2 linked regions of the Orrella dioscoreae genome follow. The protein of the gene in region 2 interacts with the protein of the main gene of each other region in a pairwise test. Links are inferred from orthologs where the notes say so. Each region holds a gene or a part of one and is shown on either strand. Other genes may lie near its edges.

The links.
Region 1: the proteins of rpe (region 2) and eno interact in binary tests that used the Escherichia coli proteins (3 or more experiments, as listed by UniProt). The link is inferred for Orrella dioscoreae from one-to-one orthologs.

What each region holds. Positions count from the first base shown.
Region 1 is NZ_LT907988.1:1,602,636-1,617,276, reverse strand. What follows is about bases 11,688-14,641. They hold eno (phosphopyruvate hydratase), read right to left. Parts: upstream 13,831-14,641; coding sequence 12,544-13,830; downstream 11,688-12,543. Other genes in these bases: kdsA (3-deoxy-8-phosphooctulonate synthase), read right to left, coding at 14,131-14,641; ODI_RS07445 (DUF1330 domain-containing protein), read right to left, coding at 13,836-14,120; ftsB (cell division protein FtsB), read right to left, coding at 12,074-12,430; ODI_RS07460 (hypothetical protein), read left to right, coding at 11,688-12,015. In the rest of the region: ODI_RS07520 (DUF2784 domain-containing protein), read left to right, coding at 1-223; ODI_RS07515 (2-keto-4-pentenoate hydratase), read left to right, coding at 288-1,106; ODI_RS07510 (CopD family protein), read left to right, coding at 1,211-1,633; ODI_RS07505 (THUMP domain-containing protein), read left to right, coding at 1,686-3,311; ODI_RS07500 (amino acid ABC transporter substrate-binding protein), read left to right, coding at 3,768-4,553; ODI_RS07495 (amino acid ABC transporter permease), read left to right, coding at 4,630-5,310; ODI_RS07490 (amino acid ABC transporter ATP-binding protein), read left to right, coding at 5,307-6,107; ODI_RS07485 (RDD family protein), read left to right, coding at 6,175-6,711; ODI_RS07480 (UDP-2,3-diacylglucosamine diphosphatase), read left to right, coding at 6,801-7,712; ODI_RS07475 (acyl-CoA synthetase), read left to right, coding at 7,853-9,547; ODI_RS07470 (gamma carbonic anhydrase family protein), read left to right, coding at 9,649-10,170; Hsp33 family molecular chaperone HslO, read left to right, coding at 10,218-11,156; more of ODI_RS07460, read left to right, coding at 11,281-11,687. UniProt on the Escherichia coli protein: Catalyzes the reversible conversion of 2-phosphoglycerate (2-PG) into phosphoenolpyruvate (PEP). It is essential for the degradation of carbohydrates via glycolysis.
Region 2 is NZ_LT907988.1:4,627,904-4,642,550, reverse strand. The notes cover bases 3,916-6,875. They hold rpe (ribulose-phosphate 3-epimerase), read right to left. Parts: upstream 5,783-6,875; coding sequence 5,048-5,782; downstream 3,916-5,047. Other genes in these bases: mltA (murein transglycosylase A), read left to right, coding at 6,280-6,875; apaG (Co2+/Mg2+ efflux protein ApaG), read left to right, coding at 5,854-6,228; ODI_RS21230 (phosphoglycolate phosphatase), read right to left, coding at 4,339-5,055; trpE (anthranilate synthase component I), read right to left, coding at 3,916-4,063. In the rest of the region: ODI_RS21250 (PepSY-associated TM helix domain-containing protein), read left to right, coding at 1-1,383; ODI_RS21245 (DUF3649 domain-containing protein), read left to right, coding at 1,380-1,670; ODI_RS21240 (DUF3325 domain-containing protein), read left to right, coding at 1,667-2,446; more of trpE, read right to left, coding at 2,540-3,915; more of mltA, read left to right, coding at 6,876-7,581; ODI_RS21210 (UbiH/UbiF family hydroxylase), read left to right, coding at 7,578-8,747; ODI_RS21205 (DsbC family protein), read left to right, coding at 8,744-9,586; ODI_RS21200 (YqaE/Pmp3 family membrane protein), read left to right, coding at 9,671-9,865; ODI_RS21195 (D-2-hydroxyacid dehydrogenase family protein), read left to right, coding at 9,966-10,928; ODI_RS21190 (AI-2E family transporter), read left to right, coding at 11,043-12,182; ODI_RS21185 (sigma-70 family RNA polymerase sigma factor), read left to right, coding at 12,290-12,805; ODI_RS21180 (FecR domain-containing protein), read left to right, coding at 12,835-13,815; ODI_RS21175 (TonB-dependent siderophore receptor), read left to right, coding at 13,896-14,647. UniProt on the Escherichia coli protein: Catalyzes the reversible epimerization of D-ribulose 5-phosphate to D-xylulose 5-phosphate.

The sequences.
Region 1 (14,641 bases), 3.0 Mb from region 2 along the record:
GCTCACGCCGCTGGAGAACGACCTGCGTGCGCAGGCGGGCCAGGCCGGATACTCGGGCGGATTCATCGAACACTACCTGCTGGCCGCGATCTATCCGCAAGGCCTGACGCGCACCGTGCAGGTGGGCCTGGGCGTGGGCGTCGTCACGCTGAACGCGGTGCTGTACGGCTGGCTCTGGCGGCGCGTCCGGCGCCAGCGTGGCGAGGCGCGCGGCCCTGTGTAACAATGCCCTGGCGCCACGCTGCTGCTACGCCCCTCCACTACAACCGACGAGACAAGCCGCCTCCATGACCGCCGACGCCCGCAATCCGCTCACCGCCGAACAGATCGCCGCAGCCTTCCGCCAGGGCCGCCTCAGTGCCACCGCCCTGGCCGCCTATCCCGGTGACGTGACGCCGGCCACGCTGGCGGCCGCGTACCACATCCAGGACGTGGCGCTGGCCGCCTGGCCCGGCCCCGTCGGCGGCTGGAAAGTGGCCGCGGTGCAGCCGCAATGGCGTGAACAATTCCCCGCCGAGCGCCTGGTCGGTCCCGTGCTGGCCGGCAACGTCTGGCAGACCGACAGCGCCCAGGTGCCCGTGGTGGAAGGCGGCTATGCCGCCGTGGAAGTGGAGTTCGCCATCCGCATCGCCAAGCCGGTGCCGGTCGGCATGCACTTCGAACGCCCTGCCGAGATCGGCGACTACGTGGGCGGCGTGCACGCCGCCATCGAACTGGCCGGCAGCCCGCTGAAGAACCTGAGCCCGCTGGGGCCTGGCGCCGTCATCAGTGATTTCGGCAACAACGCCGGGCTGGTGGTCGGCGACGAGCTGAAGGATTTCTTCTCGCAGCCGCTGGAAAACTGGACGACCCGCATTTCCATCAACGGCCAGGAAGCGGGCGCCGGCGACGCGGCCCGCATCCCCGGCGGCCCGGTCTCGGCGCTGCTGTTCCTCATCAACACCCTGGCGGACCGCCGCATCGCCCTGAAGGCGGGCGACTGGATCTCGACCGGCGCCAGCACCGGCATCCATCCGGTGGCCGTCGGCGACACCTTCGAGGCCCATTTCGCCAATGCCGCCCGCATCAGCGGACGCATCGTGGGCGCCACGCCCCAGCCGGCCTGACGCGCCGGATGCCGCGCCACGCCGGCGCGGCGCACGCAGGCGGACCTCGGTCCTGGCGACGCTCTACAATCCGGGCTTCGCCTAGCTGATATCGAAGGACCGCCATGTTCTGGGTCAAAACGCTGCACATCGTCTTCGTGACGTCCTGGTTCGCCGGCCTGTTCTATCTGCCGCGCATCTTCGTGAACCTGGCGCAGCAGGGCGACCCGGCGGTGCAGTCCTGTTTGCTGGGCATGGCCCGCCGCCTCTATCGCTTCACCACGATCCTGGCGATTCCGGCCGTGCTGTTCGGCCTGTGGCTGTTTGCCGGCTATGGCATCGGCATGGGCGCTGGCAATGGCTGGATGCACGCCAAGCTCACGCTGGTTCTGGTGCTGATCGGCTATCACCACGGCTGTGGCGTGCTGCTGCGCAAGTTCGAGCGCGGCGCCAACACCCGTTCGCATGTTTTCTACCGCTGGTTCAACGAGTTGCCGGTCCTGCTGTTGCTGGCCATCGTGGCGCTCGTGGTCGTCAAGCCGTTCTGATTGATTCTGTCCGGACCGCGCGCGCGGTTCGTCATTTTTTCGAGTCCTGCCCATGTCCTCCCAAGATGCGGATCCTCCGCGCAAAACGCTGTCGCTGAAAACCGTCAAACGCAGCGCCACCCCGGCCAGCGACGATGACGGCCCGCGCAAGCGGACCGGCGCGCGCGCGCGCCAGGTCGCGCAGCAGGTGCGCGTGAAGGAACAGTCATCGGCACGGCGCGCGGACGACACGCCCGCCCCGCGCCGCAGCGACGCCGCTTCCGCCGGCCCCCCCACGCGCGCGCCGCGCGAAGGCGGCAGGCCGCTGCGCAACATGCAGCGTGACGGACAGCGCGAAACGCGCCGCGACACGCGCCCTGCTGGCGGGACGGGTGCCGGCCCCCGTCCCGCCCGGGTGCACGACGATGCGCCCGTTGCCGCGTCCTGGGATGACCTCCTGGAAGACGAGGCAACCCAGGACGCCCGGCCGGCGCCGCGCCCGGCACCGCGTGCGCACGCCGCCGTTCGTGCCCGCGACGACAGCGAGCGCTACACCGTCTTCGCTCCCTGCCCCCAAGGCATGGAAGAGGCGCTGACCATCGAGCTGCAGGCCCTGGGCTTCGAGGATGCGCAGGCGGACCGCGCCGGCGCCCGCTTCACCGCGGACTGGACCGGCGTCGAACGCGCCAACCTGTATTCGCGCCTGGCCACGCGCGTGCTGGTGCAGGTGGCGCACGCGCCGATCCAGCACGAGGACGACATCCTGGAACTGGCTCGCGCCACGCCCTGGGAACGCTGGTTCGGGCCCGAGCACACGCTGCGCGTGGACACCTCGGCCATCCGCAGCCCCATGAAGAGCCTGCAGTTCTGCAACCTGCGCGCCAAGGACGGCATCTGCGACCGCCTGCGTGACCGCGAAGGCGAGCGTCCCAGCATCGACACCGTGCGCCCCGACGCGCGCGTGCATCTCTTCCTGACCGCCGAGACCGCCACGCTCTACCTGGACACCTCGGGCGAATCGCTCTTCAAGCGCGGCTGGCGCCTGGACAAGGGCGAAGCCCCATTGCGCGAGAACCTGGCCGCCGGCCTCCTGGCGCTGGCTGGCTGGGACCCGGCCGCGCCGCTCATGGATCCGTTCTGCGGCAGCGGCACGATCCTCATCGAAGCCGCCTGGATCGCCCTGGGCGTGCCGCCCGGCATTTCGCGTCCTTTCGGTTTCGAGCGGCTGCGCGACCATGACAGCCGCGCCTGGGATCGCCTGCGCCAGGAAGCGCGGGCGAATGTGCTGCCGCAGCTGGAGGCGCCGCTCGTGGGCATCGACCGCGACCCTGCCGCCATTGCCGCCGCGCAACGCAACGCCGAGCGCGCCTGGCTGTCGGCCGAGACCATCCGCTTCGAGGTGGGTGACGCGCGCACGGCCCAGCCGCCCGCCGACAGCGGCTGGATCGTGACCAATCCGCCCTATGGCGAACGCCTGGACATGCACGCGCAGGAAACGCTGTGGCCGGAGTGGGCCGCGCAACTGAAGCGCCACTATGCCGGCTGGCACCTGAACGTCATCACCAGCGACCTGAAATTCCCGCAGGCCTTGCGGCTGAAGGCCCACCGCCGCACGCCCGTGCACAATGGCGCGCTGGACTGCCGCCTGTTCGCCTTCGACCTGGTCGAAGGCAGCAATCGGCACAAAGATGGTGCATGAATTCGTTGTCACGGTGCAACGTCGCGCTGCGACGCACCAAAAGATTGCGTTCCAAAAGGGTTATCCCTATAATTCGGGTTAACCCTAGACGACAGCATCAGTGCGCTGTTTTCCAGACGGAGGGGTCCACGGCACGCCTCGACACGGTGCATGCAGTGACCAAGCGAAACAACGCTACCTGCCGTCTGACAAAGGTCTTAAAGTATTCCGCAGTACAGAATTCTTGCAGTAAGCGTTATTGCAGTGAGCCGTTTTTCCCCTTGGGGGCTGCCAAGGCCCCTTTTTAAGCCCATCGGTTTCGATGGGCTTTTTTTTCGCTTTTTTCTGCCGCCCGAGCACATTCACTAATAACTTATAGAAATTAAACCAACTGAAAATCGTCGTTGTTGGCAGAATGGGCCATTGCTACAGTGAGCGCATCCTTTCCCGGGCAGCCGCCCTTTTCGGAGCCTCGCGATGATTTCCCTTTCCTTCCGCAGCGTGCTGGCCGCCGGCCTCCTTCAGCTTGCCGCCCTGGGCGTGGCCCATGCCCAGTCGGGCCTGAACGATATCCGCAAGGCCGGCGTGATCAAGATCGGCACCGAGGGCACTTATGCCCCCTTCAGCTTCCATCAGGACGGCAAGCTCACCGGCTTCGACGTCGAGATCGGCCGCGCGATCGCCGAACGCCTGGGCGTGAAAGCCGAATTCGTCGAAGGCAAATGGGACGGCCTGATCGCCGGGCTGGATGTGAAGCGCTACGACGCGGTCATCAACCAGGTCGGCATCACCGAAGCCCGCCAGGCCAAGTACGACTTTTCCGACGCCTACATCACCTCGCCCGCCGCGCTGGTGGTGCGCAACGACAACACCAGCATCAAGACCTTCGAGGACCTGAAGGGCAAGCGCTCGGCCAACACGCTGACCAGCAATTTCGGCAAGCTCGCGCAGTCCTACGGCGCCGAGATCGTGCCGGTGCAGGGTTTCAACGAATCGGTGGACCTGCTGCTGTCGCGCCGCGTGGACGCCACCGTCAACGACAAGCTGTCCTACCTGGACTTCAAGAAGCAGAAACCGAATGCGCCGGTGCAGGCCGTGGCCTATGCTTCCGGCAAGGACGTGAACGCCTCGGGCGTGCTGCTGCGCAAGAACAACCCCGAACTGCGCGACGCCATCAACAAGGCCCTGAAGGACATCCGCGCCGACGGCACCTACAAGAAGATCTCGGAAACGTATTTCGGCGTCGACGTCTCGACGCAATAAGACTTCCCCTGCCGCAAGCCCTTACCCAAGCAGGTAGCGCCCGCCCCGCATGCCGACCGACACCGTGACATCGGTGGTGCCGGCCTGGCTGCAGCTGATGGCAGATTCCTTCTGGCCATTGCTGCAGGCAGGACTGGAATTCACCGTTCCTCTTTCCCTCCTGTCCTTCGCCGCCGGACTGGCCCTGGCCTTCTTGGTCGCGCTGATCCGGCTGTTCGGCCCCTGGCCACTGGTCCAGCTGGTGCGCTTCTACGTCTGGCTGATCCGCGGCACGCCGCTGCTGGTGCAGCTCTTCGTGATTTTCTACGGTCTGCCCAGCGTGGGCATCGTGCTGGATCCGCTACCCGCCGCGCTGATCGGCTTCACGCTGAACGTGGGCGCCTACAACTCGGAAGTGATCCGGGCGGCCATCGAATCCATCCCCAAGGGCCAGTGGGAAGCCGCCTATTCGCTCAGCATGTCACGCGGCCAGGCCATGCGGCGCACGGTGCTGCCGCAGGCCGCGCGCGTGGCCGTGCCGCCGTTGGCCAACTCCTTCATCTCGCTGGTCAAGGACACCTCGCTGGCTGCGGTGCTGACCGTGCCCGAAATCTTCCAGCAGGCCCAGCGCATCGCGGCCGTCACCTATGAACCGCTGGTGCTGTATGTCCTGGCGGCGCTGATCTACCTGCTGTTCAGTTCGGTGCTGTCGGCCGCGCAGACACGGCTGGAGCGGCGCTACGGCCAGCACGCCACCTTCGCCGGGAAGTTGCGATGATCGGACTGCAAGGCATCGTCAAGCAGTTCGACGGCAACACCGTGCTGCACGGCGTCGACCTGGCCATTCCCGAAGGCAGCGTCACCTCGCTGATCGGGCCCTCGGGCAGCGGCAAGAGCACGCTGCTGCGCTGCGTGAACCTGCTGGAAGTGCCGGAGCGCGGCGCCCTGCAACTGGGCGAGGTGTCGGTGTCGTTCACCGGCGCGCGGCTGCCGGCCGAGACGCTGCAACAGGTCCGCCGCCAGACCGGCATGGTGTTCCAGAACTTCCAGCTGTTCCCGCACCGGACCGCGCTGGAAAACGTCATGGAAGGCCTGGTCACCGTGCAGAAATGGCGCCGCGCCCAGGCCCGCGAACGCGCCATGCAGCTGCTGGAGAAGGTCGGCATGGCCGCCAAGGCAGATGCCTGGCCCGCCACGCTCTCGGGTGGCCAGCAGCAGCGCGTCGCCATCGCCCGCGCGTTGGCGCCCTCGCCGCGCGTGCTGTTGTGCGATGAACCGACCTCGGCGCTGGATCCGACCCTGGCCGGTGAAGTCGTCGACGTGCTGCGCGCGCTGGCGGCCGAAGGCATGACCATGCTGATGGCCACGCACGACCTGCGCCTGGCCGCCGCCATTTCGCAGCAGGTGGCCTTCCTGGAGAACGGCGCGCTGGTCGAGGCCGGCACGCCGCGGCAGTTGTTCCAGGCCTCGACCCACCCGCGCACGGCGGCCTTCGTCTCGACGCTGGCCGGCAATGCCTTGCCGGCGGATTGGGCCGAGGCGGGGGCGGACCAGCCCGCCCCCGCCTCGCCTTGAAGTCCTGCGCCAGCGCAAGGAAAGCGCAAGGCCAGGCGGCGGTTTTCCGGGATAATACGTCCCCATCATGAGCCAGACCGCCCCCATCCTCGATGCCACCGCCCCCGTGCCCGGGCGCCTGCGCCGCTTCGCCTGCATGATGTACGAAGGCGTGCTGCTCTTCGCCGTGGTGTTCCTTGCCACCTATCTCTTCGATACGCTGACCCAGAGCCGGCACGGCCTGACGCTGCGCCACGCCCGCCAGGCCATGGTGTTCCTGGCCATCGGCGCCTACTTCCTGCTGTGCTGGCGCATGGGCGGGCAGACCCTGCCCATGAAGACCTGGCACATCCGCCTGGTGGATGCGCGCGGCGCCATCCCCGGCCTGGGCCGGCTGGTGTTGCGCTACGTGCTCATGTGGGTGCTGCCGCTGGCGGCCGCCGCCGGCGTCTGGGCCCTGTCGGCCAGCACGGGCTGGGCCTCGGCCAACAGCCTCATCGTCTTCACCCCGTTCATGAACTTCCTGGGCACGTGGGGCGGCCGCGACGGCGGGCAATTCCTGCATGACAGGCTGGCCGGCACGCGCCTGGTCAGCACCCAGCCCGCGGTCCCCGCCGCAGCCTGATGCCGCCTTGCGGGGACGCCCTCCCGGGGTCCCTGTCATAAGCCCGTCACCGCTCGGTCACAGGGTGGTCACCGCAAAATGGTTCCATAGTGGACAAGCCCCCACTACAGGAAGCCATCGTGACCTCCCCCAAGATCACCCACTGGCGCACGCTCTGGATCTCCGACATCCACCTGGGTACCTCCGGGTGCAAGGCGGACTTCCTGCTCGATTTCCTGGAGCACAACCAGGCCAAGACCCTGTATCTGGTCGGCGACATCGTCGATGGCTGGGCGCTGCGCCGCAGCTGGCACTGGCCCAGCTCGCACAACGACGTCGTGCAGAAGATCCTGCGCATGGCGCGCCACGGCACCCGGGTGGTCTTCATCCCCGGCAACCACGACGAATTCGCCCGGGACTTCATCGGCTACGCTTTCGGCGACATCGAGATCCAGGACGAGGAAATCCACCAGACCGCCGATGGCAGGCGCCTGCTGGTGCTGCACGGCGACCAGTTCGATCACGTGATCCAGCACGGCAAGTGGCTGGCCCACGTGGGAGACCGGCTCTACACCTTCGCGCTGTGGCTGAATAACCACTACAACGCCTTGCGCCGCCGCCGTGGCCTGCCCTATTGGTCCCTGTCGCAATACCTGAAGCACAAGGTCAAGAACGCCGTGGCCTTCATGACCGACTTCGAGCAGGCGCTGGCGGGCTCCGCCCGCGAGCGCGGCCTGGACGGCGTGGTCTGCGGCCACATCCACCGCCCCGAGATCCGCGAGGTCGAGGGCGTGCTGTATTGCAACGACGGCGACTGGGTGGAAAGCCTGTCGGCCCTGGCCGAACACCACGATGGCAAGCTGGAATTGCTGGATTGGTCGCACGTGCCGGTGGAACGCCTGGGGCGCCAGCAGGCGGCTCGGCCCCACACGCCGCGCCCGCTGGCCCTGCCCGCGCTGCCGTCCTCGCTGCGCCGCCACGGCAAGCATCCGTACAAACCCTTAGACAATGCGGGAAGCTGAGCCGCGTTCTTGCAGTTAGCGGCCTCCTGGGTCATGCTTGCACCTTGAAAGAACGTCGGCGCGGGCGCCGGCCCTGGCCTTGGCGCCCGGCTCGTGCCCGTGACCTCCGCAAGGTGTAACCCGCGCTGCTGCACAGGGCCATGACCGACCAATACCAGGCGCTCTACCACTCGTTTCGCTGGCTGGTGCCGCCGGCCTTCAATATCGCCCAGGCCTGCTGTCATCGCTGGGCCGACAGTTCGTTGGACGCCCGCCGCATTGCCCTCTACATCGAGGACGAAGCCGGCAACCGGGAAGTCTGGACTTACGCCCGCCTGGCCGAAACCGCCAACCAGCTCGCCAACGGCCTGGTCCGCATGGGCGTGGGCCGTGGCGACCGCGTGGCGGTCGCGCTGGGGCAGCGCCCCGAAACCGTCGTCGCCCACATCGCCATCCACAGCGTGGGCGCCGTCGTCCTGCCGCTGTCCCCCTTGTTCGGTCCCGATGCCCTGGAGCAGCGCCTGCGCGACTCGGAAGCGCGCGTCGCCATCGTGGACGACAGCTCCTGCGCCAACCTGCTGGCCGCCGCCGACCGTTGCCCCGCCGTGCGCCAGATCATCGGCATCGACGTCAAGGACGAACACATCCTGCCGTGGCGCTCGCTGCTGGCGCGCCAACTGCCGCATTTCCGCCCGGCCAATACCCGCGCCTCGGATCCCGCCATCCTGCTCTATACCTCCGGCACCACCGGCGCGCCCAAGGGCGCCCTGCTGCCGCACGCGGTGCTGATCGGCAACCTGCCCGGCTTCGTGGCCTCGCAGGACTGGTTCCCGCAGCCGGGCGACGTCTTCTGGTCGCCCGCGGACTGGGCCTGGACCGGCGGCCTGATGGACGCGCTGCTGCCCAGCCTCTATTTCGGCACGCCCATCGTCGGCGCGCGTGGCCGCTTCACCCCCGAGCGCGCCTTCGAGATCCTGGAACGCTACCGCGTCACCAACACCTTCCTCTTCCCCACCGCGCTGAAGATGATGATGAAGGCCGTGCCCGAACCGCGCGCGCAGTACCGCCTGGCCTTGCGCAGCATCATGAGCGCGGGCGAGAGCGTGGGCGAGGCGGTCTTCAACTGGTGCCGGGACGCGCTGGGCATCACGCCCAACGAGATGTTCGGCCAGACCGAGATGAACTACCTGATCGGCAACAGCGGCCAGAAGTGGCCCGCACGCGCGGGCAGCATGGGCCGCGCCTATCCGGGCCACCAGGTCGCGGTGCTCGACGAGCTGGGCCAGCCCGTGAAGACGGGCGAGGTCGGCGAGATCGCGCTGAACCGCCACGACATCCACGGCCATCCCGACCCCATCCTGTTCCTGGGCTACTGGCGCAACGAGCCCGCCACCCAGGCCAAGTTCTCGGGCGACTGGTGCCGCACGGGCGACCTCGCCAGCATCGATGCGGACGGCTACTTCTGGTACGCCGGCCGCGCCGACGACGTCTTCAAGACCTCGGGCTATCGGGTGGGGCCGGGTGAAATCGAGAATTGCCTGATCGACCACCCTGCGGTCGCCAATGCCGCCGTGGTGCCCAAGCCCGATGCCGAGCGCGGCAACGTGGTGAAGGCCTATGTCGTGCTGACCCCCGACTATGCCCAGCGCGACCCGGCCGAGCTGACCGAGCTGCTGCAGGCGCACGTGCGCACGCGGCTCGCGCCGTACCAGTACCCCAAGGACATCGAGTACCTCGACGCCCTGCCCATGACCGCCACCGGCAAGGTGCAGCGCCGGGTGCTGCGCCTGCGCGAGCAAGGCCGTGCAGGCCTGCCCGCCGGCCTCCCCCCGCTGACCACTAGCACGCCAACCTGATCGCCCCTCGCCGGCAGCCCCTGCCGGCCACGCAGCCGGCCTCCCCGGGCCGGCTTCTCCTTTCCCCTTCCAGACCGCGGCCACGCGGCAGACCACGAGACATGGCCATCTATCAACTGAACGCGCAGACCCCCACCATCCATGAAGACAGCTTCGTCTTCGAATCGGCCGACATCATCGGCGACGTCACGCTCTGTGCGGGCGTGAGCATCTGGTCGCAAGTCACCATCCGCGGCGACAACGAGCCCATCGTGATCGGCGAAGGCAGCAACATCCAGGAATCGAGCGTGCTGCACGTGGACAAGGGCTCGCCCCTGACCGTGGGCAAGCACGTGACGGTGGGCCACCAGGCCATGCTGCACGGCTGCACCATCCAGGATGGCGCCCTGATCGGCATGCAGGCCATCGTGCTGAACGGCGCGGTGATCGGCCGCAACTGCCTCATCGGCGCGGGCGCCATCGTGCCGGAAGGCCGCGAGATTCCCGACAACTCGCTGGTCATCGGCATCGGCAAGGTCGTGCGCGAGCTGTCCGCCGACGAGATCGCCAACATGCACAAGAACACCCGGCATTACGTCGAGCGCGGCCGGGAATACCGCCAGCAGCTCAAGCGCATCGGCTGAGGGCTCATCGGGGGAGTGGCCGCAGGCGGATCGGCTAACATCCTCCCATGACCGATACGCTCAAGAAATACCTCTTCGAAGACCGCCAGGTGAAGGTGCAGATCGCCGAGTTGCGCGACACCTGGCGTCATGCCCAGTCGCACGTCCAGTATCCGCCCACCGTGCGCAAGCTGCTGGGCGAACTGGTGGCCGCCGCCACGCTGCTGGCCGGCAACCTGAAGCTGGACGGCTCGCTGGTGCTGCAGATGCACGGCGACGGCCCGATCTCCCTGCTGGTGGTGGAATGCCGCGGCGACCTGAGCCTGCGCGCCACCGTGAAGCTGCGCGAAGACCATGAACTGCCCGAGGACGGCACGCTGCAAAGCCTGCTGAACACGCATGGCAAGGGCCGCTTCATCGTCGTGCTGGACCCGCGCGACAAGCTGCCGGGCCAGACCGCCTACCAGGGCGTGGTGCCGCTGGAAGGCGAGACCGTGGCCGAGGTGCTGGAGCACTACATGCTGGCCTCCGAGCAGCTGGACACCCGCCTGTGGCTGGCGGCCGACGACGCCAAGGCCACCGGCGTGCTGCTGCAGCGCCTGCCCGGCGAAGGTGGCCACGGCACCGACACGCAACTGGCCAGCAACGACCTGGACGCCTGGGACCGCGCCTGTCACCTGGCGGGCACGCTGAAGGCCGAGGAACTGCTGTCGACCGACAGCGACACCATCATCCGCCGCCTCTTCTGGGAAGAAAGCCTGCTGGCCTTCGAGCCGCTGCCCGTGCGCTGGCATTGCCCGTGCTCGAAGCAGAAGGTGGCCGACATGCTGCGCATGCTGGGCGCCAAGGAAGTCGAATCCATCCTGGAAGAACGCGGCAAGGTCGACGTCACCTGCGACTTCTGCGGCAAGCCCTATTCCTTCGATCCGGTGGACTGCGCGGAACTGTTCCTGGGCGACCCGCTGAAGCCCGCCGAAGACGGCAGCGGCACGCCGACGCTGCACTGACGCGCGGATGACGCCGGGCGGCGCGCCTGGCGCCGCAAGCTCGTCCTGACGCCGCCCGCGCACGAACATCCGTCGCGGCAAGCCCGCATCGACGCGGGACCAGGCCTTGCGCAGACTGTCCGTCATGCGCCCGCTCCCCTCCCTTCCTCCTGCCTCGCATGGCGCGGCCATGATCGAGTTCACGGTCGCGGCCACCGTGCTGCTCGGGCTTGCCCTGGCCGCACTGGAGACCGCGCATTGGCACCGGACGCGGCAACTGCTGGGCGTGGCGCTGCTGGAAGCGGCGCGTGCCGGCAGCACGGCGGGGCTGGCGCCGGGCAGCATGGCGGATGCCTTCGAGACCGGCTTGCTGCCGCTCTATGCCACGGCCTCCCCGACCGGCGCACGCGCCCGGCTGCGCCAGGCGCATGTCCGGCGTGCGCAGGCCGCTGGCCTGCCGGCCTGGCGCATCGACATCCTGTCGCCGCGCCGCGCGCATTTCCTGGACTTCAACGGTGGCAATCGCAGCGGCGGTTTCCACGCCGCCCCGGTGGACGCGCTGTCGCCGGACTACCTGCCTGAACGCCACGCGGCGCATCGGCAACGCTGGCCCGGCGGCCGGGGGCCCCGCTCGGGCGACACCGTCTTCGACGCCGCGGTGCTGCATCTGCGACTGCGTTACCTGCATGCGCCGCTCACGCCCGGCCTGGGCGCGCTGGCACGGGCCTTGGGCAGGGAACGGCGGGATGCCGAAGGCCAGGCCATGGCACGCGCGGGCCTGCTGCCCATCGTGCTGGAGTTGCAGCTGACGATGCAGAGCCTGTCGACGTGGCCGGCAGACTGGTCGCAGGCACAGGGAGAGATCGTGATGGCGCCTTGAACCTCGCCACGACACCCACGACAGGCCTGCAGCAAAAAACCCGCCAGAGGCGGGTTTGCTATCGCGGCGCCTGGCGCGCAGGGGGCGCGGCAGCCCCAGGTTTCTTCGGCGGCGGCGGCGCCGTGATCTGGGGGGGCGCCACGCCCGGCGGCAGGATCTGCACGAAGGCTTCGCCGTCGCGCATCATGCCCAGTTCGCCGCGTGCGCGCTCCTCGACGGCTTCGGTGCCGTCGCTGAGATCGCGCACTTCGGCGTCCAGCGCCGCATTGCGCGTACGCAAGCCGTCATTGACCTCGCGCTGCGCCGCCACCTGGCCCTGCAGGTCCCAGACCGTGAACCAGCCGCCCTTGCCCAGCCACAATGGGTACTGGATAAGGCACAACAGGGCAGCCAGGACCAGGAATAGCAAACGCATGGTTTAGCGCCCCCCCGAGGCGCTGCGCGCCTCCCCCCCAGGGGGGCGGCGCTGGTGGACCGGCAAAGCCGGCTCCGCTGCGCCCTGGATTGGAGCGAGCATCACGTGAGGGGTCAGCGGAGGTTGTAGAAGGCTTCGCGGCCGGGGTAGTGGGCGACTTCGGCCAGCTCTTCCTCGATGCGCAGCAGCTGGTTGTACTTCGCCATGCGGTCCGAACGCGACAGCGAACCCGTCTTGATCTGCATGGCGTTGGTGGCCACGGCGATGTCGGCGATGGTGGAGTCCTCGGTTTCGCCCGAACGGTGCGAGACCACGGCGGTGTAGCCCGAACGCTTGGCCAGCTCGATGGCGGCGAAGGTTTCGGTCAGCGTGCCGATCTGGTTGATCTTGATGAGGATCGAGTTGGCCACGCCCTGGTCGATGCCCTGCTTCAGGATCTTGGTGTTGGTGACGAAGAGGTCGTCGCCCACCAGCTGGACGCGCTTGCCCAGTTGGTCGGTCAGGAGCTTCCAGCCTTCCCAGTCGTTCTCGGCCATGCCGTCCTCGATCGAGATGATCGGGTACTTGTCGCACCAGGTGGCCAGCAGGTTGGTGAACTCCTGAGCCGACAGCGACACGCCGCCTTCGCCGGCCAGGTGGTACTTGCCGTCACGGAAGAATTCCGAGCTGGCGCAGTCCAGGCCCAGGGCGATCTGCGAGCCGGCTTCATAGCCGGCGTTCTCGATGGCGCGCAGGATCAGCTGGATGGCCGCTTCGTGGTTGGCCACGTTGGGGGCGAAGCCGCCTTCGTCGCCCACGGCGGTGGACATGCCCTGGTCGTGGATCAGTTTCTTCAGGGCGTGGAACACTTCGGCGCCCATGCGCAGCGACTCGCGGAAGCTGGTCGCGCCGATCGGCAGGATCATGAACTCCTGCATGTCCAGCGTGTTGTTGGCGTGCGCGCCGCCGTTGATGACGTTCATCATCGGCACGGGCATGCTCATGGCGCCGCTGCCGCCGAAGTAGCGGTACAGCGACAGGCCGGACTCGTCGGCCGCCGCTCGGGCGACGGCCATGCTGGCGGCCAGCAGCGCGTTGGCGCCCAGGCGTTCCTTGCTTTCCGTGCCGTCCAGCTCGATCAGGGTGCGGTCGACGAAGGTCTGTTCCTGGGCATCCAGGCCCATCAGGGCTTCGGACACTTCGGTGTTCAGGTTTTCCACGGCGCGCAGCACGCCCTTGCCCAGGTAGCGGGCCTTGTCGCCGTCGCGCAGCTCGATGGCTTCGCGCGCGCCGGTGGACGCGCCCGAGGGCACGGCCGCGCGGCCCATGGCGCCGGACTCCAGCAGCACGTCGCATTCGACGGTGGGGTTGCCGCGCGAATCGAGGATTTCGCGGCCGATGATGTCGACAATTGCACTCATGATCTTCAGATCCCTTGAACGATGAACATATTCATGACGGCCGCGCCCTCGCGTGCCTGGCGGGCGGCGCGGTAGGTCTCGGACTCGTAGAAGGCCTGCGCCGCCTCGACGTTCGGAAACTCCAGCAGCACGGTGCGGCCCGGTTCGCGCCCTTCCAGGTGCTGGGTCTGGCCGCCGCGCACCAGCACCTTGGCGCCATGCTCGGCCATCGCCTGCGACGACAGTCGCTTGTAGTCTTCATACTGCTGCGGGTTGCTCACCGAGACGTCGGCGATGAGATAGGCGCTCAAGGCGGCTCCTTCAGTTGAAAGCGTTTTCGATGAAGCCCGCTCGCTTGGTCGCCGCATCCAGCGCCACGAGCGTCTCCAGCAGGGCTTCGATCTTGTCCAGCGGCACGGCGTTCGGGCCGTCGGACATGGCCTCGCGGGGGTTCGGGTGGGTTTCCATGAAGAGACCCGCCACGCCCACGGCCACGGCCGCGCGCGCCAGCACCGGCACGAATTCGCGCTGGCCGCCCGAGGACGTGCCCTGCCCGCCCGGCAGCTGCACCGAGTGGGTGGCGTCGAACACCACCGGACAGCCGGTGTCGCGCATGATGGCGAGCGACCGCATGTCCGACACCAGGTTGTTGTAGCCGAAGGACGCCCCGCGCTCGCAGACCATGATGTTGCGGCCGTCGTTGCCGCTGGCCAGCGAGGCCTCGCGCGCCTTGATGGCCACCTGCTTCATGTCTTGCGGCGCCAGGAACTGGCCCTTCTTGATGTTGACCGGCTTGCCGCTGGCCGCGCAGGCGCGGATGAAGTCGGTCTGG
Region 2 (14,647 bases):
CTGAATCCGCGCGGCGAGCATCCTTTCCTGATTTCCTGGGAAGACCTGCCCAGCCGCAACCATGAAGCGGGCCGACGCGGCAGCGAGATCCTGGATCCGGTGACCGGCGAGTTCAGCTTCGAGGCGGAAGGCCGCGCGACGGGCGGGGGCGGCCTGCTCTACCGCATGCACTACATCCTGCACTACATGCCTTACCAGACCGGCATCGCGCTGGTCGGCGCATGCACGATGCTGATGTTCCTGGCGATCCTGTCGGGCGTCATCACGCACAAGAAGATATTCACCGACTTCTTCACCTTCAGGCCCGGCAAGGGCCAGCGCTCGTGGCTCGACGCGCACAACGTGGTCAGCGTGATGTCCCTGCCGTTCTTCCTGATGATCACCTATACAGGCCTGATGTTCTTCGCCTTCGACTACATGCCCGCCGCGCGCGACGTGGTCTATGGCAGCACGCAGGCGGATCGCCAGGCGTATTTCCGCGAGGCATTTCCGCGCGACACGGGTCCGCACGATCCGATGGTCCGTCCCGCTGCCAACGTGGCCGAGCTCGTGGCGCGTGCAGAGGCCGAATGGGGCGTGGGCAAGGTGGCGGGAGTGAGAATGGCGCGCCCGCAGGGCGAGCCTGCCTATGTGGATGTCACGCGCGTGGTCGACGGCCGGCTCCTGGTCTACGTGGCGGACCGCCTGCGCTACAGCGCCGAGGACGGCCGTCCGCTGGCCCACGACGACAGGCGGTCGAACACCCAGAACGTCCGCGACGTGATGTTCAGCCTGCACGAGGGCCTTTTCGCCAACTGGTGGTTGCGCTGGCTCTATGTCGTCATGGGCCTGATGGGCTGCGCCGTCATCGGCACCGGGCTGGTTATGTGGACCGTCAAGCGCCGCACGCAGCACCAGAAGAAGCACGGGCCTTCGCGCCTGGATGCGGCGGGCCTGCGCGTCGTGGAAGTGCTGAACGCCGGGACGCTGGTGGGCCTGCCCCTGGCCGTGGCCGCCTATTTCTGGGCGAACCGGCTGTTGCCGGTCTCGCTGGGCAGCCGGCCCGACTGGGAGGCGCATTGCATGTTCCTGGCGTGGGGCTGGAGCTTCCTGTATGCCTCGTTGCGGCCGCTCAAGCGCGCCTGGCTGGAACTGCTGTGGCTCACCGTGGCGGCGTATGCCTTGCTGCCGGTGCTCAATGCGCTGACGACCCAACGCCACCTGGGCGTGACGCTGCCCCATGGCGACTGGGGCCTGGCAGGCTTCGACCTGTCCATGCTGGGCCTGGCGGCCATCTTCGCGTACATCGCCCACAAATTGCGCCGGCGCTGGCTGGGTGCGGTGGCGCAGGCTCGCCCGGCAGCCGGCGCCGTCCCTGTCACCGCCCGGGAGTCGACGACATGAGCGCCGTGACGGCTCGCTATCGCCTCCTGGTGCTCTCGCGCATCGTCGTGGCGGCGCTCGGTGGTTACGCGCTGGCCTCGGCCATGGCGGTGTTGCTGGCGCTGGCGTGGCCCTTGCCGCGTGCCGAAGCCGTCATGGCGTCCACCCTGCTCAGCTTTGTCTGGTATGCCGTGGCGGTGATCTGGGTGTTCAGCGTGCGCAGCGTGCTGCGCGCCTGGATCGGCATCCTGGGCGTCACCGCCGTGTTGTCCCTGCTGTGCTGGCTGTTGTCGGGGAGCGCGCCATGATGCTCAACCTGTCGGTGGCGCTGATCGCGCTGGCCGGATTCGTCTGCCTGGCCCTGGCCGCCGAGCGCCAAGGTGAGCAGCTGCTGGGCCGGGTGCCGCTGCCCGCGTTCAGGCGGGGGTGCCGCACGGCGGGCTGGCTCTTGCTGGGAGCCGCCCTGCTCATCTGCCTGGAAGGATGGGGTGACACGATCGGCGGCGTTGCCTGGGTGGCCTGGATTGGCGTCGTCTCCGCCTTGCTGGTGTTCGCGTTGCCGCGCTGGACCGAGAAACCTGCGCGGCCACTTCCCATCGAGGCATCGGCGCCGCTTTCCGCAAGGCGTCGCTGGGTGGCCGTGGTCGTGTTGTGCGCGGTGCCGGTATTGTTCGGCATCGCGCTGGCGCAGGCGCCGGTCAAGCCGGTGTTGCGCGACGACGCCTTGCATGGCGAGATCGGGCCCTGGACGTTCAGCCTGGCCGAAGCAGACCTGGACGCGCCGCAGATGATCCTGGGCGAAACGCCGTTCAAGAAGTACCAGTTGCGCTTCTGCGAGGCCTGCGATGCGCAGATCCGTGCCGCTTACCTGAAGGTGCACAAGCCGCGCTCCTTGCGCGGCGCGGGCATCACGTTCGGCGGCGCGCGTTGGGATCGCAGCGTCGAGATCCAGCTGCCCTCGCGCGGCGGGCCCGAGACCGAGGTCTGGCTGACGGTGGAGGGCAAGGACGGGTCCGTGCACCAGCGCGGCTGGCGCATGGACGAGATCTCACCCGCCACCGCGCGCTGGTACGCCCAGCGCTAGGGCAGGGCAACAGACCCCCACGCCGCGCCTTCGGCTTGCTGCCCCCCGAGGGGGCGCCTTTTGCCTTGGGACGGCCCGGCGGCAAAGGGACCGTCAGAACGGCTCGTCCAGCCCTGCCTGCACCTGCTCGGCCGCGCGCAGCACGGCGCGCGCCTTGGCTTCGGTTTCCAGCCATTCCTTTTCGGGATCCGAATCGGCCACGATGCCGGCGGCCGCCTGCACATACAGCATGCCGTTCTTGATGACGCCCGTGCGGATGGCGATGGCCACGTCCATTTCGCCGCCGTAGCTGAGATAGCCCGCCGCGCCGCCATAGATGCCGCGGCGCACGGGTTCCAGTTCGTCGATGAGTTCCATGGCGCGGACCTTGGGCGCGCCCGTCAGCGTGCCCGCCGGGAAGGTGGCGCGCAGCACGTCCATGCTGCTCATGCCCGGCAGCAGCGTGCCGTTCACGTTGGACACGAGATGCATCACGTGCGAGTAGCGCTCGATGACCATGGTGTCGGTGACTTCCACCGTGCCGGTGCGCGCCACGCGGCCGACGTCGTTGCGGGCCAGGTCGATCAGCATCACGTGTTCGGCGCGTTCCTTGGGATCGGCCAGCAGTTCTTCCGCCAGCGCCGCGTCTTCCTCGGGTGTGCCGCCGCGCTTGCGGGTGCCGGCCAGCGGGCGGATGGTGACCCGGCTGGCCGCCTCGCCCTCGACGGTGGAGACGGCTTCCTGGCGCACCAGGATCTCGGGCGAGGCGCCCACCACCTGGAAGTCGCCGAAGTTCCAGAAGTACATGTAGGGCGAGGGGTTCAGCGAGCGCAGCGCGCGATACAGCGACAGCGGCGCATCGCTGAAGGGCTTGGCGATGACCTGTCCCACCTGCACCTGCATCAGGTCGCCCGCGGCGATGTATTCCTTGGCGCGGCGCACGGCGGCCAGGTAGTCGTCCTTCTTGAAGTCGCGGCGTGCCTCGGTCTGCACGCTGGCGTGGCTGTAGGGGATGTCCACCGGCTTGCGCAGTTGCGCGCGCAGCGCCTTCAGGCGTTGCTGGGCCTGGGCATAGGCCTCGGGCTGGCTGGGATCGGCATACACCATCAGGTAGGTGCGGCCCGCCAGGTTGTCGACGATGACGAGTTCGTCGACGTGCATCAGCATGATGTCGGGCGTGCCCTCGTCCATGCCGGCGGGGAAGGGCTTGACCGCCGGTCCCAGGCGCGGCTCGATGTGGCGCACGGTGTCATAGCCGAAGTAGCCGGCCAGGCCGCCCGCGAAGCGCGGCATGCCGGGGCGCAGCGCCACCTTGAAGCGTTGCTGGTATTGCTCGATGAAGGCAAGCGGATCGCCCTCGTGGGTTTCGGCGACCTTGCCGTCGCGCAGCAGTTCCGTCTTGGTGCCATGGGCGCGGATGACGGTGCGCGCGGGCAGGCCGATGAAGGAGTAGCGGCCGAAGCGTTCGCCGCCCACCACCGATTCCATCAGGCAGCTCATGCGGCCGCCTTGCGGGCCGGCGTGGGCCAGCTTCAGGTAGATGGCCAGCGGGGTGTCGAGGTCGGCGTAGGTTTCCGCCACCAGCGGGATGCGGTTGTAGCCTTGGGCGGCAAGGGCCTTGAATTCGATTTCGGTCATGGGAAGCGTCTCTCGGTTCTGCCTGATGTTCTTGAAAGTGCCGCCCCGCCGCTACCCGATCCATGCTGCCCCCGGGCTGGCCGAGGCGGCATAAAAAAGCCCGGCCATTTCTGGGTCCGGGCGGGCGACTTGCGGGTTACTGCTGGCGGCCTGTGCGCGGTAAGGCGCGCGGCCGGTGCGTGATCACCACCCGGACGACGAACGCCACCAGCGCCAACGGGCGCTGATGACGGTCTGGAGTCGGGTGGCGGTCATGGATACGAGGGTTATGGGTGTCAGGATGCCGGCACGGCGCTGGGATCAGCGGCCCAGCGCGCGGCGTCCAGGAGCGAGGCAACTATACCATCGACGTCCAGCGTCCGGACGTCGCGGCCTTCGTTGTAGCCATACGGCACGGCCAGCACGCGGCAGCCCGCCGCGCGGGCGGCCACGGCATCGTTGATGGAGTCGCCGATGGCCAGGCTGCGCCCGGGCGTGACGCCCAGCCGTTCGCACGCGTGCAGCAGCGGCATGGGGTCGGGTTTCTTTTTCGCGCAGGTGTCGCCGCAGACGACCACCTGGAAGAAGCCCGCCAGCCCGGTGCGCGCCAGCAGCGGCTCGGTGAATTCGGTGGGCTTGTTGGTGACCACGGCCAGGGCGATGCCCTGGTCGCGCAGCGCCTTCAGGCCGTCCAGCACGCCGTCGTAGACCTGGGCCTTGTCGCCGTTGACCAGGTGGTAGTGATGGCGGAACGAGGCCAGGCCGCGCTGCATCAGGTCCTCGTCGACCTCGCCGCCGTCCAGGTTGGCGGCCAGCGTGCGGCGCACGAGGTTCTCGATGCCCTTGCCGACGAAGGTGGCCAGCACGTCTTCCCGCAGCGGCGCTTCGCCCAGGTCCACGCGCATGGCGTTGGCGGCGAAAGCCAGGTCGGGGATGGTGTCGAGCAGGGTGCCGTCCAGGTCGATCAGGGCGGCGTCGAAGGCGCGTCCGGCGGTGTGTTGAACCTCAGCCACGGCTGGCTTCTCCTTGGGCGATCTGTTGGCGCATGGCGTCGATGACGCCGCGATAGTCGGGCTTGCCGAAGATGGCCGAGCCCGCCACGAAGGCATCGGCGCCGGCGGCGCGGATCTCGGCGATGTTGTCCACCTTCACGCCGCCATCGACTTCCAGGCGGATGGGCTGGCCGCCCTCGGCCGTCCAGGCGTCGATGCGCGCGCGGGCGGCGCGCAGCTTGGGCAGCGCCGAGGGCAGGAAGCCCTGTCCGCCGAAGCCGGGATTGACTGACATCAACAGAATCATGTCCAGCTTGTCCATCACGTGGTCCATCCAGTCCAGCGGCATGGCCGGGTTGAACACCAGGCCTGCCTTGCAGCCGTGATCGCGGATGAGGGCCAGCGTACGGTCCACGTGACGGGATGCATCCGGGTGGAACGTGATCATGTTGGCGCCCGCCTTGGCGAACTCGGGAATCAGCGCGTCCACCGGCTCGACCATGAGGTGCACGTCGATGGGCACCTGCACGTGCGGGCGGATGGCCGCACAGACCATGGGGCCGATGGTCAGATTGGGAACGTAATGGTTGTCCATGACGTCAAAATGAATCCAGTCGGCGCCAGCGTCGACGACGGCGCGGACTTCCTCGCCCAGGCGGGCGAAGTCGGCCGAGAGGATGCTGGGGGCGATGACGGCAGGCGGGAGGGAGGAAATGTCGGACATGTGGGCGGGCAGGGGCGAAGGCATAATGTGCCATTATTGCAGTTCGGCGCCGGGCCTGCGCCCGGCCCCGGGCGTGATTACCGGATCCAAGGCCAGTGAAATCCTACGACCTCACCGTTACCGTGACGCCCCGCTATGTCTCCGACCAATCGGACCCGGCCCAGCGGCAGTATGTGTTCGCCTATACGGTGCGCATCACCAACACGGGCGAACGGCCGGCGCAGGTCATCGCGCGGCACTGGATCATCACCGATGGCGAACAGCGCCAGCAGGAAGTGCGCGGCCTGGGCGTGGTGGGGCAGCAGCCGCTGCTCGCGCCCGGCGAAACCTTCGAATACACCAGCGGCTGTCCGCTCCCCACCCCGGTGGGCACGATGCGCGGCGCCTATCACTGCGTGGGCGAGAACGGCATTCCGTTCGACGTACCGATCTCCGAATTCGTGCTGGCCATGCCTCGCACGCTGCATTGAGTGTCTATGAAATCTGGCGGGTCTCGTAATCCAATCCTCGGCGGCGCAAGCGTGCGCCGCGCGTTCTGTGTCCTGGCAGGTGTCGTATTGGCGGGTTGCGCCTCGCCGCCGGCGCCGGACGACACGGCGCCCAGCGTGCCGGGCATGCCGGGCGCCAAGCCGCTGCCGGCGGAGGGTCCCTTGACCGTGCCGCCCCTGTCGCGCCTGCCCGACACCACGCCGCGCAAGCTGGCCGGCGGTTTCACCCAGGCCACCTGGCGTGATCTGCCGGGCTGGGACGCCGACAACCTGGAACAGGTCTGGGAGGGCTTCCTGCGCAACTGCCGCGGCCTGATGCGGCCCACGGGCGGCTCGCTGACGGCGCCCGCGCGCGCCGCGCCGCGCGACTGGCAGCCCGTCTGCGCCATTGCCGCCGATCCGGCGCGCGCGCCGGCGGCCGGCGACACCGCCGCCGTGCGCCAGTTCCTGCAGACCTATCTGCAGCCCTGGCGCGTGCTGGGCGCCGATGGCAAGCCGGCCGCCAACACCGTCACGGGCTACTACGAACCCCTGGTGCGCGGTTCCCGCGAGCAGGGCGGCAAATACCAATGGCCTTTGTATGCCGTGCCCAAGGACCTGCTGGTCATCGACCTGGGCGGGCTGTATCCGGAACTGGCCGGCAAGCGGGTGCGCGGCAAGCTGCAAGGCCGCCGTGTCGTGCCCTACGACACGCGGGAACAGATCAACGCGGGGGCCGAGAAGCCCGCCGTCCTGGCCTGGATCGACGATCCGGTAGACGCCTTCTTCCTGCAGATCCAGGGCTCGGGCCGCGTGGCGTTGACGGGCGGGCCGGGCGCGGGCGACACGATCCGCCTGGCGTACGCCGATCACAACGGCCATCCGTATGGCTCGGTGGGCAAGTGGCTGGCCGACAAGGGCGAGCTGCCCCTGGCCCAGACCTCCATGCAGAACATCCGCCTGTGGGCCCAGCGCAATCCGGGCCGCGTGAATGAAATGCTGAACGTGAACCCCGCGATGGTGTTCTTCAGCGAGGAAGCCATTACCGACCCCAGCGCGGGCCCGCGCGGCGCCTATGGCGTGCCGTTGACCGAGGCGCGCTCGGTGGCCGTCGACGCGTCCTTCGTGCCGCTGGGCACGCCGGTGTTCCTGGCCACCACCCGCCCTGCTTCGCAAACCGCCATGAACCGCCTGGTGTTCGCACAGGACACGGGCGCGGCCATCAAGGGCGCGGCGCGCACGGACTTCTACTGGGGCTATGGCGACGCGGCCGGGGAACAGGCCGGTCGCATGAAGCAGCGCGGCCAGATGTGGGTGTTGTGGCCCAAGGCGGCGGGCCAGCCGAAAGCGCGATGAGCCAATCCGACATCGTCGTCTGCGGCTCGGGCATCGTCGGCCTGGCTTGCGCCCTGGCGCTGGCGCGACGCGGCCAGTCGGTCAGCCTGCTGGGCCCGCGCGTGCCGGTGCCCCCTGCCGGCGCGCTGTATCACCCGCGCGTCTACGCCATCTCGGCGGCCAGCCAGCGTTTCCTGGCGGGCTTGGGCGTCTGGGACAGCCTGCCCGCCGCGCGCATGGCCGAGGTGCAGGCCATGGACGTCCGCGGCGACGCGGGCGGCCAGGTCGTGCTGCATGCCTGGCAGGGCACGCGCGCGCAGCTGGCCTGGATCATGGAGTCGGGCGAGATCGAGCGCGTCCTGGCGCAGGCCGTGCAGATCTATGGCATTCCCTGGCGCGACGAGCGTTGCGTGGGAGTTGAAAATGGCGAGCTGCTGACCGAGTCCGGCGTGCGCCTGCGCCCGGCCCTGACCGTGGCGGCCGATGGCGCGCAATCCCGCCTGCGCGCCGCCGCGGGCGTGGCAGTGCGTTCGCGTTCGTATGAGGCCGTGGGCCTGGTCACCCACCTGGACGCCCAGCGCCCGCATGGCGGCACGGCCTACCAATGGTTCCGCGAGGACGGTGTGCTTGCCCTGCTGCCCATGCCCGACACCGAGCAGGGGCCGCAGGTGTCCATGGTCTGGTCCATGAAGACGCCGTTGGCGCGCGCGCTGCAGGGCCTGCCGGCCGAGGCGCAGACGCAGGCGCTCATCGAGAAGCTGGGCGCGGCCACGGGCGGGGTGCTGGGCGCCTTGCGCCCGCGCCAGCCCATGCACGGTTTCGACCTGACGCTGGCCACCACGGATATGATCGGGGAGCGCTTCGCGCTGGTCGGCGACGCCGCCCACCGGCTGCATCCCCTGGCGGGGCAGGGACTGAACCTTGGCCTGTCCGACGTCGAGGCGCTGGTGCGGGCCGTGGCGGACCGCGAGTCCTATCGTTCCGCTGGCGATCCGCAAGTGCTGCGGCGCTACCGGCGTGCGCGGGCCGAGCCCGTGTTCGCCATGAAGTTCGCCACCGACGGCCTGCACCGTCTGTTCGATACGCCCGCCGCGCCGGTGGCGTGGTTGCGCAATACGGGCATGCAGGTCATCGAGCGGCTGCCTTTCGTCAAACGGCAATTGATTGCCCGCGCTTCGGAGTCATGATGCAAGTCTTTTCACTGGCCACCTTCCGCCGTGTCGCCGCGCTGGCGCTGTTGTCCGTCGGCCTGGCCATCGGCGCCGCGCAGGCGCAGTCCACCGCGCCGCTGTCCGCGGCCGGGCAGGCGGCCGTCGATGACGTCATCAGCAAGGCTGCCGATGACGCGGCCGACGCGGCCATCGCCGCCAACGTCCACGAGCGCTTCGTGTCGCGCTTTCCCGGCGCGCCGGTTACCGACGTGCGCGCCACGCCCTACGGCCTTTATGAAGTGAACCTGGGCGGCGACCTGGTCTACACCGACGAGGCCGTGCGCTTCGTGCTGGACGGCACGCTCATCGACGCGGAAACGCGCCGTGACGTGACCCGCGCGCGCAAGGAGGAACTGAGCCGCATCGCCTTCGACGACCTGCCGCTGGCGCTTGCGCTCAAGCAGGTCAAGGGCAAGGGCGAGCGCCGCATCGCCATCTTCGAGGATCCCAACTGCGGCTATTGCAAGCAGTTCCGCCGCACGCTGGAAGAGGTCGACAACCTGACCGTGCACACCTTCCTGCTGCCCATCCTGTCGCCCGATTCGCACGTGAAGGTGCGTGACGTCTGGTGCAGCAAGTCGCGCGAGAAGACCTGGGACGACTGGATGCTGCGCGGCAAGGTGCCGCCCGCCGCCACCTGCGACGACGTGGGTGGCGAGGTGGTGGCCCTGGCGCAGAAACTGATGGTGCGCGGTACGCCCGCGATCTTCTTCGACGACGGCTCGCGCGCCAATGGCGCGTTGTCGCTGGACGCCTTCAAGACGCGCCTGGACGCCGCCGCGCAGGCCGCGCCCAAGGCCGACGCCCGCAAATAAATAATCCCATTTCCGCCTGAAGGCACTTCCCCTTTCCTGGGGCGTCGATCCGGCGCCCCCTCCCTGACCTCAAAGAGTCCTGCCATGCGTCTCATCCTTGCCATCCTGTTGCCCTGGTTCCAGTTCTTCACCATCGGGCGGCCGTTCGCGGGCATCATCTGCCTGATCCTGCAGATCACGCTGATCGGCTGGATCCCCGCCGCGATCTGGTCCGTGTACGCGCTGAGCCAATACAAGACCGACCAGAAGATCGAGCGCGCGATGTCCGGCCGCCAGTAGGTGGCCGTCGGCGTGTGAACGCCAGCAAGCCCATGCGAGCCGGGGCAGGTGCCCGTGCCCGCATGCAGGGCGGCGCAGACCGCCAGATCGAGGAGCCGCCATGAAGATTGCCGTCCTGGATGATTACCTGAACGTTGCCCGCGGCCTGGCCGATTGGGGCGGCCTGGCCGAGGCCGAGGTCGTCTTTTTCGATGCGCCGCTGCCCGCGGATGACGCGGCGCGCGCCAAGGCGCTGGCGGGCTTCGACGTGATCGTCGCGATGCGCGAGCGCACGCCCTTCGACGCGGGCCTGCTGTCCCGGCTGCCCGCGCTGCGCCTGCTGGTGACCACGGGCCTGCGCAACAATGCCATCGACATGGCGGCCTGCCGTGCGCAGGACGTCGTGGTCTCGGGCGCGCCCGGCCATCCCGACAGCGTGGGCGCCACGGCCGAGCTGACCTGGGCATTGATCCTGGCCCTGTTCAAGAACGTGCCGGCCGAAGCGGCGAACATGCGCGCCGGCCTCTGGCAGACGGCCATTCCCGCCAGCGTGGCGGGCAAGCGGCTTGGCCTGGTCGGGCTGGGCAACCTGGGCCAGCGCGTGGCCCGCGTGGGGCAGGCCTTCGGCATGGACGTGGTGGCCTGGAGCCCCAACCTGACGGACGCGCGTGCCGCGCAGGCGGGCGTGCAGCGCGTGGACAAGCAGGCGCTCTTCACCTCCTCCGACGTGGTCTCCCTGCACCTGGTGCTGAGCGAGCGCACGGCCGGCGTCGTCGATGCCGAGGCGCTGGCGGCCATGAAGCCCTCTGCGTATCTCGTCAACACCGCGCGCGCGGGACTGGCCGACCACGACGCGCTGGTGCGCGCGCTTACCGGCAGGCTCATCGCGGGCGCCGGGCTGGATGTGTATCCGCAGGAGCCGCTGGCCGCCGATGACCCGCTGCGCCGCCTGGACAACGTGGTGCTGACGCCGCACCTGGGCTATGTCACGCCTTCCAACTTCGTGGCCTTCTATGGCAATGCCGTCGCCGCCATCGCCGCCTGGCGCCGGGGCGAGCCCATCCATGTGCTGAACGCCGCGTAAACCCCCATGCGCGATGCCCGCGCTGCCGCCGTTGACCGGCAGTGGCAGCGGCGGATCGCGTTCGCCCGGTATAGTCCCGCTGACACCCTGCTTAAAGAAGACCCAGAGATCGCCATGCCTCCCGTGCTTCCCGCCTTCCTCGTCGCCCGCTGGTTGTTGCTGCTGATCCTGCTGGCGGGCGTGTATTTCTTTGGCGGCTTCCTGGTCCCCGTGCTGGCCGCGCTCATCGTGGGCCTGGCCAGCTGGCCGCTCTACCAGCGCTGGCTGCGGGCCTGCGGTGGCCGCAACATCCTGGCCGCCAGCGTCGCCATCACGGTGGTCATCGTGGTGGCCGTGGTGCCGCTGTCGATGGCCCTGTCCTATGCCATCAAGGAGGCCAGCAACGCCATCGCCTGGCTGCTGGCCGCCAACCGCGACGGCGTGGCCGTGCCGAACTGGATCCTGGCGCTGCCGATGGTGGGCGAGCGCATCGCGCCTTACTGGAACGAGTACCTGGGCCATCCCCACGCGCTGGGCGACTGGGTGCAGGCCGTCAGCGGCCAGCACCTGGGCAACATCTACCGGGTGGTGCTGTCCCTGACGGGCAATGCCTTCAGCCTGGCGCTGAACGTGCTGTTCCTGCTCATCACGCTCTTCTTCGTCTACAAGGACGGCGACCGTATCGTGGCGCAGCTGGATCTCCTGGGCGAGCGCATCCTGCCCAAGCGCTGGCAGCGTTTCTCGCGCATGGTGCCGGCCACCGTCAGCTCCACCGTCACCGGCATGGGCCTCATCGCCATCGGCGAAGGCGTGGTGCTGGGCCTGGCCTACTGGATCGCCGGCGTGCCGTCGCCCGTGCTGCTGGGCGTCATCACCGGTTTCATGGCGCTCATCCCCGGCGGCGCGCCCCTGTCCTTCACGCTGGTCTCGCTGTACCTGGTGGGGTCCGAGCAACTGGTGGCGGGCGTGGCGCTCTTCGTGTGGGGCACGGTAGAACTCTTCATCGTCGACAAGACCCTGCGGCCCAAGCTGGTGGGCGGACCCGTCAAGCTGCCGTTCCTGCCGACGTTCTTCGGCCTGGTGGGCGGAGTGAAGACCATGGGCATCGTCGGCCTGTTCGTGGGGCCGGTGCTGATGGCCCTGCTGGTCGCCGTCTGGCGCGAATGGCTGTTGGACGTGAAGACCAATTCCGATGCGCACCGTCTGGAATCGGCGGAAGGCGACGGGCAGGTGTCCCTCGTCGAGGGCGGACCTCGCAACGAGGACAGGCGCTAGGCGCCGCAAGGGGCGCCCCAGGGGGCTTATTTCCGGCAATGATAATTGTTATCATTGCCGGATTCTGGCGCTGATCCTCAGGGCCAACAGCCAGTCCGCGCGCCGCGATGCATGCCCCCGCTCCCGACCTATCCCGCCACGAGGCGACCGAGACGCTTTACGTCCAGCATCATCGCTGGCTGGCGAACTGGTTGCGGCGCCGCATGCACGGCGATGACCAGGCCGCCGACCTGGCGCAGGATACCTTCCTGAAGCTCCTGGACGCGCGCGAGACGCCCACCTTGCGCGAACCCCGGGCGTTCCTGGCCACCATCGCGCGGCGCGTGCTGGCCAACCACTATCGCCGCCAGGCCATCGAAGAGGCCTACCTCGACAGCCTCGCCTCCCAGCCCGATCTGCATGCCCCCAGCCCGGAGACCCGTGCCTTGGTGCTGGAGGCGCTGTGCCAGATCGACCAGGCGCTGGACGGGCTTCCCGCCCCCGTGCGTCGCGCGTTCCTGCTGGCGCAGCTCGAAGGCCTGGGCTATGCGGAGATCGCCTGCCAGCTGGGTGTCACGACGCGAACCGTCGGCAACTACATGGCGCGCGCCGCGGCGCAGTGCTTCTTCGCACTGGAAGCCTGAGATGGCCGCTCATTGCAGGTGCCGCGCGCATGACTAGGATGGGGCCGCGGGCGGGGGGAGAACCCCTGGCCGAAGGGGTGGCGCGCGAGGCCGCGCACTGGTTTTCGCTCTGGCGCTCGGAATGCATGACCGACATCCAGCGCGAGGCCTGGCAACGCTGGCGCGCCGCGCATCCTGATCATGAGCGCGCCTGGCTGCATATCGAGGCGGTGACCGCGAGACTCACGGGCTTGCCCGCAAGCGCGGCAATGACCGCGTTGCAGGCAGGCAGCCAGGCGGGCCGGCGCCGTTTCTTCAAGTCGATGGCGATCCTCGCCATGGTGGGTGGGGGATCGGCAGTGGTGGCAACGCGAGGTGATTGGCGCGCCTGGTCGGCGGACCACGCCACGGCGGTCGGCGAGCGCAGGGCCTGGCACTTGCCGGATGGCACCACGGTACTTGCCGATACCGACAGTGCCTTCGACGTGAGGCTGGAGCCCGCGTGGCGGACGCTGGTGCTGTATCGTGGGGAAATCCTCGTCACCACGGGGCATGACGGCCCCGGTGCCGATCGGCCGTTGCGGGTGCTGACACCCGTCGGGCACGCGCGTGCGCTGGGCACCCGGCTGGCCGTCAGGCGCCTGCCAGGGCAGGCGCGCGTGTCGGTGTTCGAGGGCGCGGTGGCCCTGGCGCCGCGCCGGAATGCGGAGGCGGGCCGGGTCCTGCATGCGGGAGAGTCCGCCACGTTCGGAGACGACTGGGTGGAGGATGGCAGTGCGGTGGGCACGTCGCAACCGGCATGGGCGCGTGGCGAGCTGGCCGCCGACGATATGGCGTTGGGCGACTTCCTGGCGGAACTGGGCCGTTATCGCCGCGGCGTGCTTGGCTGTGATCCGGACGTGGCGGACTTGCGGCTGTCGGGCTTGTTTCCGCTGGACGACACCGACAGGGTATTGCAAGCCGTCGTGCGCCTGCTGCCGGTGCGGCTGCGCATGCGCACCCCCTATTGGGTCACGGTGGTTTCCCGTTGACCGTCCTGGCAAAAGGATTTTCCGGTTTTCCGTTTTCGCGTGACCTCCCTTTCGAACCAGTCCAACAAGAAAGGGAATCCATGCAAACGTGCACGCAGCAGGTCGTCCAGCCAGAGACCGGATCGAAGGTAAAACAGGGAGGGGAACGGATGCGCGGTGGCGTGCTGGCAGCGCTGCTGGCCATGGCGCCGTTGCTGGCGGCCCTGCCCGCGGCGCCTGCCGGCGCGCAGACCGCGTCCTCGCCGGCCAGGCAGTCGTATTCCATTGCGCCGGGTTCTCTGGCGGCCTCCTTGCAGGCCGCAGCCAGCCGAGGGCAGGTCATGTTGAGCTTCGCGCCGCGGCTGGCCGAAGGCCGCCAGAGCCCAGGCCTGCAAGGTGTCTACACGGTCCAGGAAGCCTTTGCCGCGTTGCTGGCAGGGAGCGGGCTGGAGGCCGTCGACACGGGCGTGGGCGGCTACCAGCTGCGCGAGCGGCCCAATCCCCCGCCTGGCGTCTCCACCTTGTCGCCGGTACGGGTGGAGGCCGGCCTGGGCGGTCCGCTGGGGCCCGACATCGGGTATGCCGCAACCCGCACGGCCACGGGCAGCAAGACCGCGACGCGCCTGGCCGAGATTCCGCAGTCCATCTCGGTGGTGACGGCAAAGGAGATCCGCGACCGTGGCGCGCAGAGCGTGGTGCAGGCCATCCAGTACACGCCTGGCGTGCAGGTGAACAATTTCGGCGGCAACGAGATCCGCAATGACTGGATCGTGCTGCGCGGCTTCGATGCCAAACTCACGGGCGATTATCGCGACGGGCTCAGCCAGATGCCCTACGACCAGATCCGCGCACG